DNA from 3 places in the Streptomyces sp. NPDC004284 genome. Region 2 is predicted to be linked to each of the others. Evidence: riboswitches for the same ligand, from Rfam matches in the RefSeq annotation. Region 2 holds a riboswitch; each other region holds the start of a gene.
The links. A riboswitch is a leader RNA that binds a small molecule or an ion and turns the genes downstream of it on or off. The one in region 2 is predicted to bind thiamine pyrophosphate.
Positions count from the first base shown of each region.

Region 1 (3,264 bases), on a different contig from region 2:
TGGTCCTCCCAGCGGAACTCGAAGCGCGCGTCCGAGAGCGCGTCGTCCCACTCCTGCGCGCCCGGGTGGCCCTTGGCGAGGTCCGCCGCGTGCGCCGCGATCTTGTACGTGATGACGCCCGTCTTCACGTCGTCCTTGTTCGGCAGGCCGAGGTGCTCCTTGGGCGTGACGTAGCAGAGCATCGCCGTGCCCCACCAGGCGATCATCGCCGCGCCGATGCCGGAGGTGATGTGGTCGTACGCGGGCGCGACGTCCGTGGTCAGCGGGCCGAGCGTGTAGAACGGCGCCTCCTCGCAGATCTCCTGCTGGAGGTCGATGTTCTCCTTGATCTTGTGCATCGGGACGTGCCCGGGGCCCTCGATCATCGTCTGCACGTTGTGGCGCTTGGCGATCGTGTTGAGCTCGCCGAGCGTGCGCAGCTCCGCGAACTGCGCCTCGTCGTTGGCGTCCGCGATCGAGCCGGGGCGCAGACCGTCGCCGAGCGAGTAGGTGACGTCGTACGCCGCCAGGATCTCGCAGAGCTCCTCGAAGTTCGTGTAGAGGAAGTTCTCCTTGTGGTGCGCGAGGCACCAGGCGGCCATGATCGAGCCGCCGCGCGAGACGATGCCGGTCTTGCGGCGGGCGGTGAGCGGCACGTACGGCAGGAGCACGCCGGCGTGCACCGTCATGTAGTCGACGCCCTGCTCGGCCTGCTCGATGACCGTGTCCTTGTAGATCTCCCAGGTCAGCTCCTCGGCCCGGCCGTCGACCTTCTCCAGGGCCTGGTAGAGCGGCACGGTGCCGATCGGCACGGGGGAGTTGCGCAGCACCCACTCGCGGGTGGTGTGGATGTTGCGGCCGGTGGAGAGGTCCATGACCGTGTCGGCGCCCCACTTGGTCGCCCAGGTCATCTTCTCCACCTCCTCCTCGATGGAGGAGGTGACGGCGGAGTTGCCGATGTTGGCGTTGACCTTCACCAGGAACCGCTTGCCGATGATCATCGGCTCGATCTCCGGGTGGTTGACGTTCGCCGGAAGGACCGCGCGCCCCGCCGCGATCTCCTCCCGCACGACCTCGGGGGAGACGTTCTCGCGGATCGCGACGTACTCCATCTCCGGGGTGATCTCGCCCCGGCGGGCGTACGCGAGCTGGGTCACGGCCTGGCCGTCGCGGCCCCGGCGCGGCAGGCGCGGGCGGCCCGGGAAGACCGCGTCGAGGTTCTTCAGCCCGCCGCCGCGCGGCGAGGTGTGCTTGATGCCGTCGTCCTCGGGGCGGACCGGGCGGCCCGCGTACTCCTCGGTGTCGCCGCGCGCGATGATCCAGTTCTCGCGCAGCGGCGGAAGGCCCCGCCGGACATCGGTGTCGATGGCGGGATCGGTGTACGGGCCGGACGTGTCGTACAGCGTGACGTCCTTGCCGTTGGTGAGGTGCACCTGACGGACGGGGACCCGGAGGTCGGGGCGCGAGCCCTGGACGTACCCCTTGTGCCAGCCCGGCGTGCGCTCCTGCCCGTCGGTCTGGTTCTGGTCGGAGGCAGGCGTGCGTGCATCCTGAATGGTCATGAGACCGATCTCCCTACGCCGGCATTACCCGGTAACAGGTTCGGCGGTCGGCGCAGCCTCCTCCCGTACGTGCGTACGGTGATCAGCGCCCTCTCAGCCCGGTGCTCCGAGCTCCCGCGTGTGCAAAGGTGCCACCACGCTAGCGTCATTCCTGGCGTGCTGAACAGTGGGCCCCCGCCGTTCTTGCGATGATCGGTCGGTGACTTCCCCCCGGCAGACCCCCGAGCAGCACGCCCACGTCCACGCTCCCGGCCACGCTTCGGGGCACGATTCCGGCCCTTCCCACGGGCATGGACACGAGCACAGACACGGACGGGTGGACGGGCACGGCCACGGCGGTGGGCACGGTGGCGGACACGGGCACAGCCACAGCCATGGACCCGCCGCCCCGGTCTCGCGGCATCTGCGCAAGGTCATCGCCGCGATCCTGATCCCCTTCGCCACCGCCGTCGTGGTCGGGCTCGCGGTCCTGTGGCCGAGCGACACCCCGGCGCACGAGCGCACCGGCGTCGGCTTCGACCGGCAGACCCAGCAGGGCAAGGTCGTCTCCGTCGCACACGTCGACTGCAAGGACGTGAACGCCTCCCAGGTCCCGCCGACCGGCGACACCTCCACCCCGGAGGGCCGCGAGGCGGTCGACGCCCAGCAGAAGCAGTGCGGGAAGGCGACCGTCGAGGTCACCAGCGGCGCGGACAAGGGGCGCAGGTTCGTCGAGATCGTGCAGCCGGACGCCACGCGTCAACTGCACGAGGGGCAGGGCGTGGTGGTGGCGTACGCCCCCGACGCCCCGCACGACCTGCAGTACTCGGTGACCGATGTGAACCGGAAGCTGCCGTTGGCGGTGCTCGCCGCCGTCTTCGCCGTGGCGGTCGTGGTGGTCGGCCGGATGCGGGGCGTCATGGCGCTCATCGCGCTCGCCGTGAGCTTCCTCGTGCTGACGCTCTTCATCCTTCCGGCGATCCTGCAGGGGTCGAACCCGCTGGTCGTGGCGGTGGTCGGGTCGAGCGCGATCATGCTGATCGCGCTCTACATGTGCCACGGCCTCTCGGCCCGCACCTCGGTCGCCGTGCTCGGCACACTGATCTCGCTGCTGCTGATCGGCCTGCTCGGTTCGGTCTTCATCGACTGGGCCTCGCTCAGCGGCAACACCGACGACAACACCGGTCTGATCCACGGCCTGTACCCGGAGATCGACATGTCCGGTCTGCTGCTGGCCGGGATCATCATCGGTTCGCTCGGTGTGCTCGACGACGTGACGGTCACCCAGACCTCCGCGGTCTGGGAGCTGCACCAGGCCGATCCGGGCATGGGGCCGCGCGGCCTGTACCGGGCCGCCATCCGGATCGGCCGCGACCACATCGCCTCGGTCGTGAACACCCTGGTCCTCGCCTACGCGGGTGCCGCCCTGCCGCTGCTGCTGCTCTTCTCCATCGCCCGGAGCAGCATGGGGACGGTGGCCAACAGCGAGTTGGTCGCCGAGGAGATCGTCCGGACGCTGGTCGGTTCGATCGGTCTGGTGGCGTCCGTGCCGGTCACCACGGTGCTCGCCGCTCTGGTCGTCTCGGCCGACCGTCCGGTGTCCGGGGGCGCGAAGCCCGCGGCGGTACGGGGAGGCAGGCGCCGCCGCGCCAAGTGAGGCGTACGTACGTGTTGAGGTGTACGTACGCGCTGAGGTGTACGTACGCGCTGAGGCTCGGGCCGGCCCGGCTCGGGGAGGGTCCGG
Region 1 covers NZ_JBIAMJ010000005.1:276,458-279,721, reverse strand. Annotated here, with positions in the region: gene thiC (phosphomethylpyrimidine synthase ThiC) at 1-1,541, opposite strand, end outside; TPP riboswitch at 1,535-1,669, opposite strand; gene ACFYUS_RS16055 (YibE/F family protein) at 1,708-3,177, shown strand.
Region 1: another riboswitch for thiamine pyrophosphate. It lies ahead of thiC (phosphomethylpyrimidine synthase ThiC); the one in region 2 lies ahead of thiO (glycine oxidase ThiO).

Region 2 (3,264 bases):
GTGCCGCGGTTCTCGTTGAGCGCCTGCGCGGGCGTGCCCGGCAGGCTCTCGTCCGGAGTGAAGAGCCACTCCAGCATCTCCTCGTTGGTGAAGCCGTCGTCCCGCAGCACGGTCAGGAGTCCGACGAGACCCTTGACGATCTTGTCGCCCTGGATGAAGGCGGCGGGGATCTGCAGGGCGTTGTTCTCGCCGCGGCGCACGGCGATGAGCTGACCTTCCTTGATCAGCTGCCGCACGCGCACCACGTCGATGTCGAGCATCTCCGCGATGTCGGGCACGTAGAGCCAGGCGGGGACGAGCGCATCGATCTTTACGTCAATCTCGGTCACGGGACAAGCCTGCCATCCCGGACCGGCAGCCGGTAGTCGGGCCCTACCGGACTGCCGCCTTCAGGGGGACGGACGGGTCGGCGGCGCGCTCCGGGTCGACGGGGACGGCGGCCTCGATGAGCTTGCGGCCCTGGGCCAGGTCGCGGGGGCGGCCGACCGCGAGGAGGGCCACCGGCACGCCGTCGCGCAGCCAGAGCACGGACCAGGCCTCGTCGGCCGGGTCGCCGCGCCACAGCAGCTCGTCCGCGCCCGCGTGGTGGCCGGCGTACTGCACGAAGCGGCCGAACTGCTCGGACCAGAAGTACGGCACGGGGTCGTACGGCGCGTCGGCGGCCCCGGTGATCGCGGCGGCGACCGCGCGGGGGCCCTGGAGGGCGTTGTCCCAGTGGTGGACGAGGAGGCGCTCGCCGTAACGGGCGGAGGGGAAGGAGGCGCAGTCGCCGACGGCGTACACATCGGGCAGGGAGGTGCGCAGCCGGTCGTCGGCGGTGACGGCGCCGCTCGGGTCGAGGGCGATGCCGGAGCCGGTGAGCCAGCCCGTGGCGGGGCGGGCGCCGATGCCGACGACGACGGCGTCGGCGGGCAGTTCGCGGCCGTCGTCGAGGACGACGCGGCCCGGTGCGCCGGGCTCGACGGTGCGCACGCGCGCGTGGGTGAGGAGTTCGGCGCCGTTCGCCCCGTACCACTCGGCCATGGGGGCGGTGACCTCGGCGGGCAGCGCCGCGGCGAGGGGGCGGTCGGCGGCCTCGACGACGGTGACGGCGCAGCCCGCCTCGCGCGCGGCGGTGGCGAACTCGGCGCCGATCCAGCCGGCGCCGACGACCACGACGGAGTGGCGGCGCTCCAGGACGGGCCCGAGGCGCACGGCGTCGTCGAGGGTCCGCAGCAGATGGACCCCGGGGACGCCCTCGGTGCCGGGCAGGGTGACGGGGTGGGCCCCGGTGGCGAGGACCAGGACGTCGTACGCGACGGGTCCGGCCTCGGTGTCGATCTCGTGGTCGGCGGCGCGCAGCCCGGTGACGTCCAGGCCGAGGCGGAGCTCGATGCCGAGGTCCTCGAAGTCGATCTCGAAGGCGGAGTCCTCGGCCTTGCCGAGGAGGATCGCCTTGGAGAGCGGCGGCCGGTCGTAGGGCTGGTGGGGCTCGGCCCCGATGAGGGTCACGGGGCCGGTGAAGCCCTGCTCGCGCAGGGCGACGGCGGTCTGGACGCCCGCCATTCCGGCACCGACGATCACGACGTGCTGCTGGGCCTGCTTCTGCTCGGTCACCCGACCACCTTACGCATCTGACGGACCGTCAGAAAAGGAGGGGTCTGTGACCCCCCGGAGACGCGGGCTAGTCTGGCGGGCGTAAAGCACTCGCGGGAGCCCGGACGCACCGGGCTGAGAGGGAGGCTGGGACGGCCTCCGACCGTACGAACCTGATCCGGGTCATGCCGGCGAAGGGAGGGGCTGGACGCCCATGCGTTCTTCCGATGTCCTGAGGTCCGACGTCCTCGTGGTCGGGGGCGGCATCATCGGCCTGGTCACGGCCTGGCGGGCCGCGCAGCGCGGACTGCGCACCGCCGTCGTCGACCCGGACCCGGGCGGCGGGGCCGCGCGGGTCGCGGCCGGCATGCTCGCCGCCGTCACCGAACTCCACTACGGCGAGGAGACCCTGCTCGGGCTCAACCTCGCCTCCGCGGCGCGCTATCCCGCGTTCGTCGCCGAACTGGAGGAAGCCTCCGGCCACGACGTCGGCTACCGCGCCTGCGGCACCCTCGCCGTCGCCCTCGACGCCGACGACCGGGCCCACCTGCGCGAACTGCACGCCCTGCAGACCCGCTGCGGGCTCGTCTCCGAGTGGCTCAGCGGCCGCGAGTGCCGCCGCCTCGAACCGATGCTGGCCCCGGGCGTGCGGGGCGGACTGCGGGTCGACGGGGACCACCAGGTCGACCCGCGCCGACTGGCCGCCGCGCTCGTGGTGGCCTGCGAGCGGGCCGGGGTGGTCTTCCACCGCACGCTCGCGGAGCGCCTGGCGGTCGTCCGCGACCGGGCCCGCGGGGTCCTCCTCGCCGGCGGCGAGGAGCTGACGGCGGACCAGGTCGTCCTCGCCGCGGGCAGCCTCAGCGGCCGCCTCGCGGGCGTCCCCGACGAGGTCCTTCCGCCGGTCCGCCCCGTGAAGGGCCAGGTCCTGCGCCTCCGCGTCCCCGCCCCGTACGCCCCCTTCCTCTCCCGCACCGTCCGGGCCGTCGTCCGCGGCAGCCACGTCTACCTGGTGCCCCGCGAGAACGGCGAGCTCGTCGTCGGCGCCACCAGCGAGGAACTGGGCTGGGACACCACGGTGACGGCGGGCGGGGTGTACGAACTCCTCCGCGACGCCCACGAGCTGGTCCCGGGCCTCACCGAGCTGCCGCTCACCGAGACGCGCGCCGGGCTGCGCCCCGGCTCCCCCGACAACGCCCCGCTGCTCGGCCCCACCTCCCTGCCCGGCCTCCACCTGGCCACCGGCCACTACCGCAACGGGGTGCTGCTCACCCCCGTCACCGGCGACGTCATGGCCGAGGCGCTCACCACGGGCACCCTCCCCGACGAGGCCCGCCCCTTCACCCCCCGCCGTTTCTCCCCTGTACGTCAGGAGCAGCCCGCATGAACGTGTCCGTCAACGGCGAGCCCCGGGTCCTGACGGGCCCCCTCTCCCTGGACGCCCTCGTGGCCACCCTCACCACGGCCCGCGCCGGGGTCGCCGCGGCGCTCAACGAGACGGTCGTCCCCCGCGGCGAGTGGGCCACGACGCTGCTCGGCGAGGGCGACCGGGTGGAAGTCCTCACGGCAGTGCAGGGAGGCTGAGCCAGATGTCCGACGACGTCTTCACCCTCGGCGGTACGGAGTTCTCCTCCCGCCTCATCATGGGCACCGGCGGCGCCCCCAGCCTCGACGTCCTGGAACGCTCCCTCG
Region 2 covers NZ_JBIAMJ010000007.1:346,875-350,138, forward strand. Annotated here, with positions in the region: gene ACFYUS_RS20860 (Rv2175c family DNA-binding protein) at 1-329, opposite strand, end outside; gene ACFYUS_RS20865 (NAD(P)/FAD-dependent oxidoreductase) at 373-1,545, opposite strand; TPP riboswitch at 1,679-1,792, shown strand; gene thiO (glycine oxidase ThiO) at 1,790-2,959, shown strand; gene thiS (sulfur carrier protein ThiS) at 2,956-3,156, shown strand; gene ACFYUS_RS20880 (thiazole synthase) at 3,162-3,264, shown strand, end outside.

Region 3 (3,264 bases), on a different contig from region 2:
CGGTCCCCGCCGAGGTGAAGGAGACGGCCGTCGTGGAGCTCGCGAGCGGCGTCCCCTTCCTCTCGGACGAGCAGCTCACCACCGCCCTGGACGAGGCCGGCGCCAGCCCGGAGGTGACCTCGGCCGCGCTCGACGCGAACGCCGCCGCCCGTCTCGACGGCCTGCGCGCGGCCCTCGCGATCCTCGCCGCCGTCTCCGTCGTGGCGCTCTTCTTCACCTCGCGCATCCCCACGACCCAGCCGGGCCGTCCCGGGCCCTGAGCCCCCGCGTCCTTCACGCGCCGGGACACCGGCGCGTGTCTGCGACACTGGTAGGACCATGCCGAAGCCCGGAGAACTCACTTTCGTCGCCCCCCGCGGAGCCAAGAAGCCGCCGCGGCACCTGGCCGACCTCACGCCCGCCGAGCGGAAGGAGGCCGTCGCCGCGATCGGCGAGAAGCCCTTCCGCGCCAAGCAGCTGTCCACGCACTACTTCGCGCGGTACGCGCACGACCCCGCCGAGTGGACCGACATCCCGGCCGCCTCGCGGGAGAAGCTGGCCGGGGAGCTGCTGCCCGACCTGATGTCCGTGGTGCGGCACATCTCGTGCGACGACGACACCACCCGCAAGACCCTGTGGAAGCTGCACGACGGCACGCTCGTGGAGTCGGTGCTCATGCGCTACCCCGACCGGGTGACCATGTGCATCTCCTCGCAGGCCGGCTGCGGCATGAACTGTCCGTTCTGCGCGACCGGGCAGGCGGGCCTCGACCGGAACCTGTCGACCGCCGAGATCGTGCACCAGATCGTGGACGGCATGCGGGCGCTGCGGGACGGGGAGGTGCCCGGGGGACCGGCGCGGCTCTCCAACATCGTGTTCATGGGCATGGGCGAGCCGCTCGCCAACTACAAGCGCGTCGTCGGGGCGATCCGCCGGCTGACCGACCCCGAGCCCGACGGGCTCGGCCTGTCGCAGCGGGGCATCACCGTCTCCACCGTCGGTCTCGTGCCGGCGATGCTGCGCTTCGCCGACGAGGGCTTCAAGTGCCGTCTCGCCGTCTCGCTGCACGCGCCCGACGACGAGCTGCGCGACACCCTCGTGCCCGTCAACACGCGCTGGAAGGTCCGCGAGGTCCTCGACGCGGCCTGGGAGTACGCGGAGAAGTCCGGGCGCCGGATCTCCATCGAGTACGCCCTCATCCGGGACATCAACGACCAGGCCTGGCGCGGCGACCTGCTGGGCCGCCTCCTCAAGGGCAAGCGGGTGCACGTCAACCTGATCCCGCTGAACCCGACGCCCGGTTCGAAGTGGACGGCGTCGCGCCCGGAGGACGAGAAGGCCTTCGTCGAGGCGATCGCCCGCCACGGCGTGCCGGTGACCGTCCGGGACACCCGCGGCCAGGAGATCGACGGTGCCTGTGGACAGCTCGCGGCCGCCGAGCGCTGACCTTGTAGTCTGAGCTCGAACACATCTCCATATTCCGACAGGGGAGCGCCACAGCGCTGAGAGTGCGGTAACCGTAGACCGCAGACCCTCTGAACCTCGCCCAGGTCATTCTGGGTAGGAAGTTCGGTCGTAACTCAAGCTGTTGCGCCCTGCCCGCGTCCGTCCGGACGCGGGCAGGGCCGCGTCTCTTCCTGGTCATGCCCAGGAGGAAAACCAGTGAGCATCAAGAAGGCCGCCGCCGTCGCGCTCGTCGCGGCGCTCGGCGTCACCAGCCTCGCCGCGTGCGGCGCCGACGAGATCCGGGAATCGGCCGGCAAGACCGACCGGCCCGCGCCGAAGACCGTGACGCTGGTGAGCCACGACTCGTTCAACGCCTCCAAGGAGGTGCTGGCGGCGTTCACCCAGCAGACCGGTTACACGGTCAAGGTGCTGAAGAGCGGCGACGCCGGCGAGGCCGTCAACAAGGAGATCCTGACCAAGGGCTCCCCGCAGGGCGACGTCTTCTTCGGCGTCGACAACACGCTGCTCTCCCGCGCCCTCGACAACGGGATCTTCGTCCCGTACGAGGCGAAGGGCCTGGACCGGGTCCCGGCCGCGTACCAGCTCGACAAGGAGCACCGGGTCACCCCGATCGACTCCGGCGACATCTGCGTCAACTACGACAAGAAGTACTTCGCGGACAAGAAGCTGGCGCCGCCGGTGACCTTCGACGACCTGGCGAAGCCGGCGTACAAGGACCTCCTCGTGGTGGAGAACCCCGAGCGGTCCTCCCCGGGCCTCGGCTTCCTCCTCGGCACCGCCGCCCGGTACGGCGACGACGGCTGGCAGGACTACTGGAAGAAGCTCAAGGCCAACGGCGTGAAGACCGTCGACAGCTGGGAGCTCGCCTACAACCAGGAGTTCTCCGGCTCGGCCGGCGGCAAGCAGGCCAAGGGTGACCGGCCGCTCGTCGTGTCGTACGCCTCCAGCCCGCCGGCCGAGGTGCTGTACGGCGAGCCGCAGCCGAAGGTGGCGCCCACCGGGGTCTCCACCGGCACCTGCTTCCGCCAGGTCGAGTTCGCGGGCCTGCTGAACGGCGCGAAGAACCCCGAGGGCGGCAAGGCGCTGATCGACTTCCTGATCTCCAAGAAGTTCCAGGAGGACATGCCGCTCCAGATGTTCGTCAACCCGGTGGCGAAGGACGCGGCCCTGCCGGAGCTCTTCACCAAGCACGGCGTGGTGATCGAGAAGCCGCAGACCATGGCGCCCCAGAAGATCGCCGAGAAGCGCGACGCGTGGATCCAGCAGTGGTCGTCGCTCGTTCTGAAGTAGCGCGTCCTGCGGCAGGGCGGGACGTCCGGGGGAGCGTGACGCGGCTGGGGCTGATGGCCCTGCCCGTCGCGTTCTTCGGGGTCTTCTTCGCCTGGCCCGTCGTGTCCATCGTGGACCGGGGGCTGCGGCCCGACGGCGCCTGGCGGTTCGGCCGGATCGGCGAGACGCTGAGCCGGCCGGACATCCTCGACGTGCTCGGCTTCACCGTGTGGCAGGCGCTCGCCTCCACCGGGCTCACCCTGCTGGTCGCGCTGCCCGGGGCGTACGTCTTCGCCCGCTTCGACTTCCCCGGCAAGAGCGTGCTGCGGGCCGTCGTCACGGTGCCGTTCGTGCTGCCGACGGTCCTCGTCGGCACGGCGTTCCTGGCGCTCGTCGGCCGGGGCGGGCTCACCGACGAGCTGTGGGGGCTGCGGCTCGACACCAGCGTGTGGGCGATCCTCCTCGCGCACGTCTTCTTCAACTACGCGGTCGTCGTCCGGACCGTCGGCGGCCTCTGGTCGCAGCTCGACCCGCGCCAGGAGGAGGCCG
Region 3 covers NZ_JBIAMJ010000001.1:1,031,621-1,034,884, forward strand. Annotated here, with positions in the region: gene ACFYUS_RS04780 (MFS transporter) at 1-260, shown strand, start outside; gene rlmN (23S rRNA (adenine(2503)-C(2))-methyltransferase RlmN) at 319-1,425, shown strand; TPP riboswitch at 1,455-1,564, shown strand; gene ACFYUS_RS04790 (thiamine ABC transporter substrate binding subunit) at 1,642-2,736, shown strand; gene ACFYUS_RS04795 (ABC transporter permease) at 2,712-3,264, shown strand, end outside.
Region 3: another riboswitch for thiamine pyrophosphate. It lies ahead of ACFYUS_RS04790 (thiamine ABC transporter substrate binding subunit); the one in region 2 lies ahead of thiO (glycine oxidase ThiO).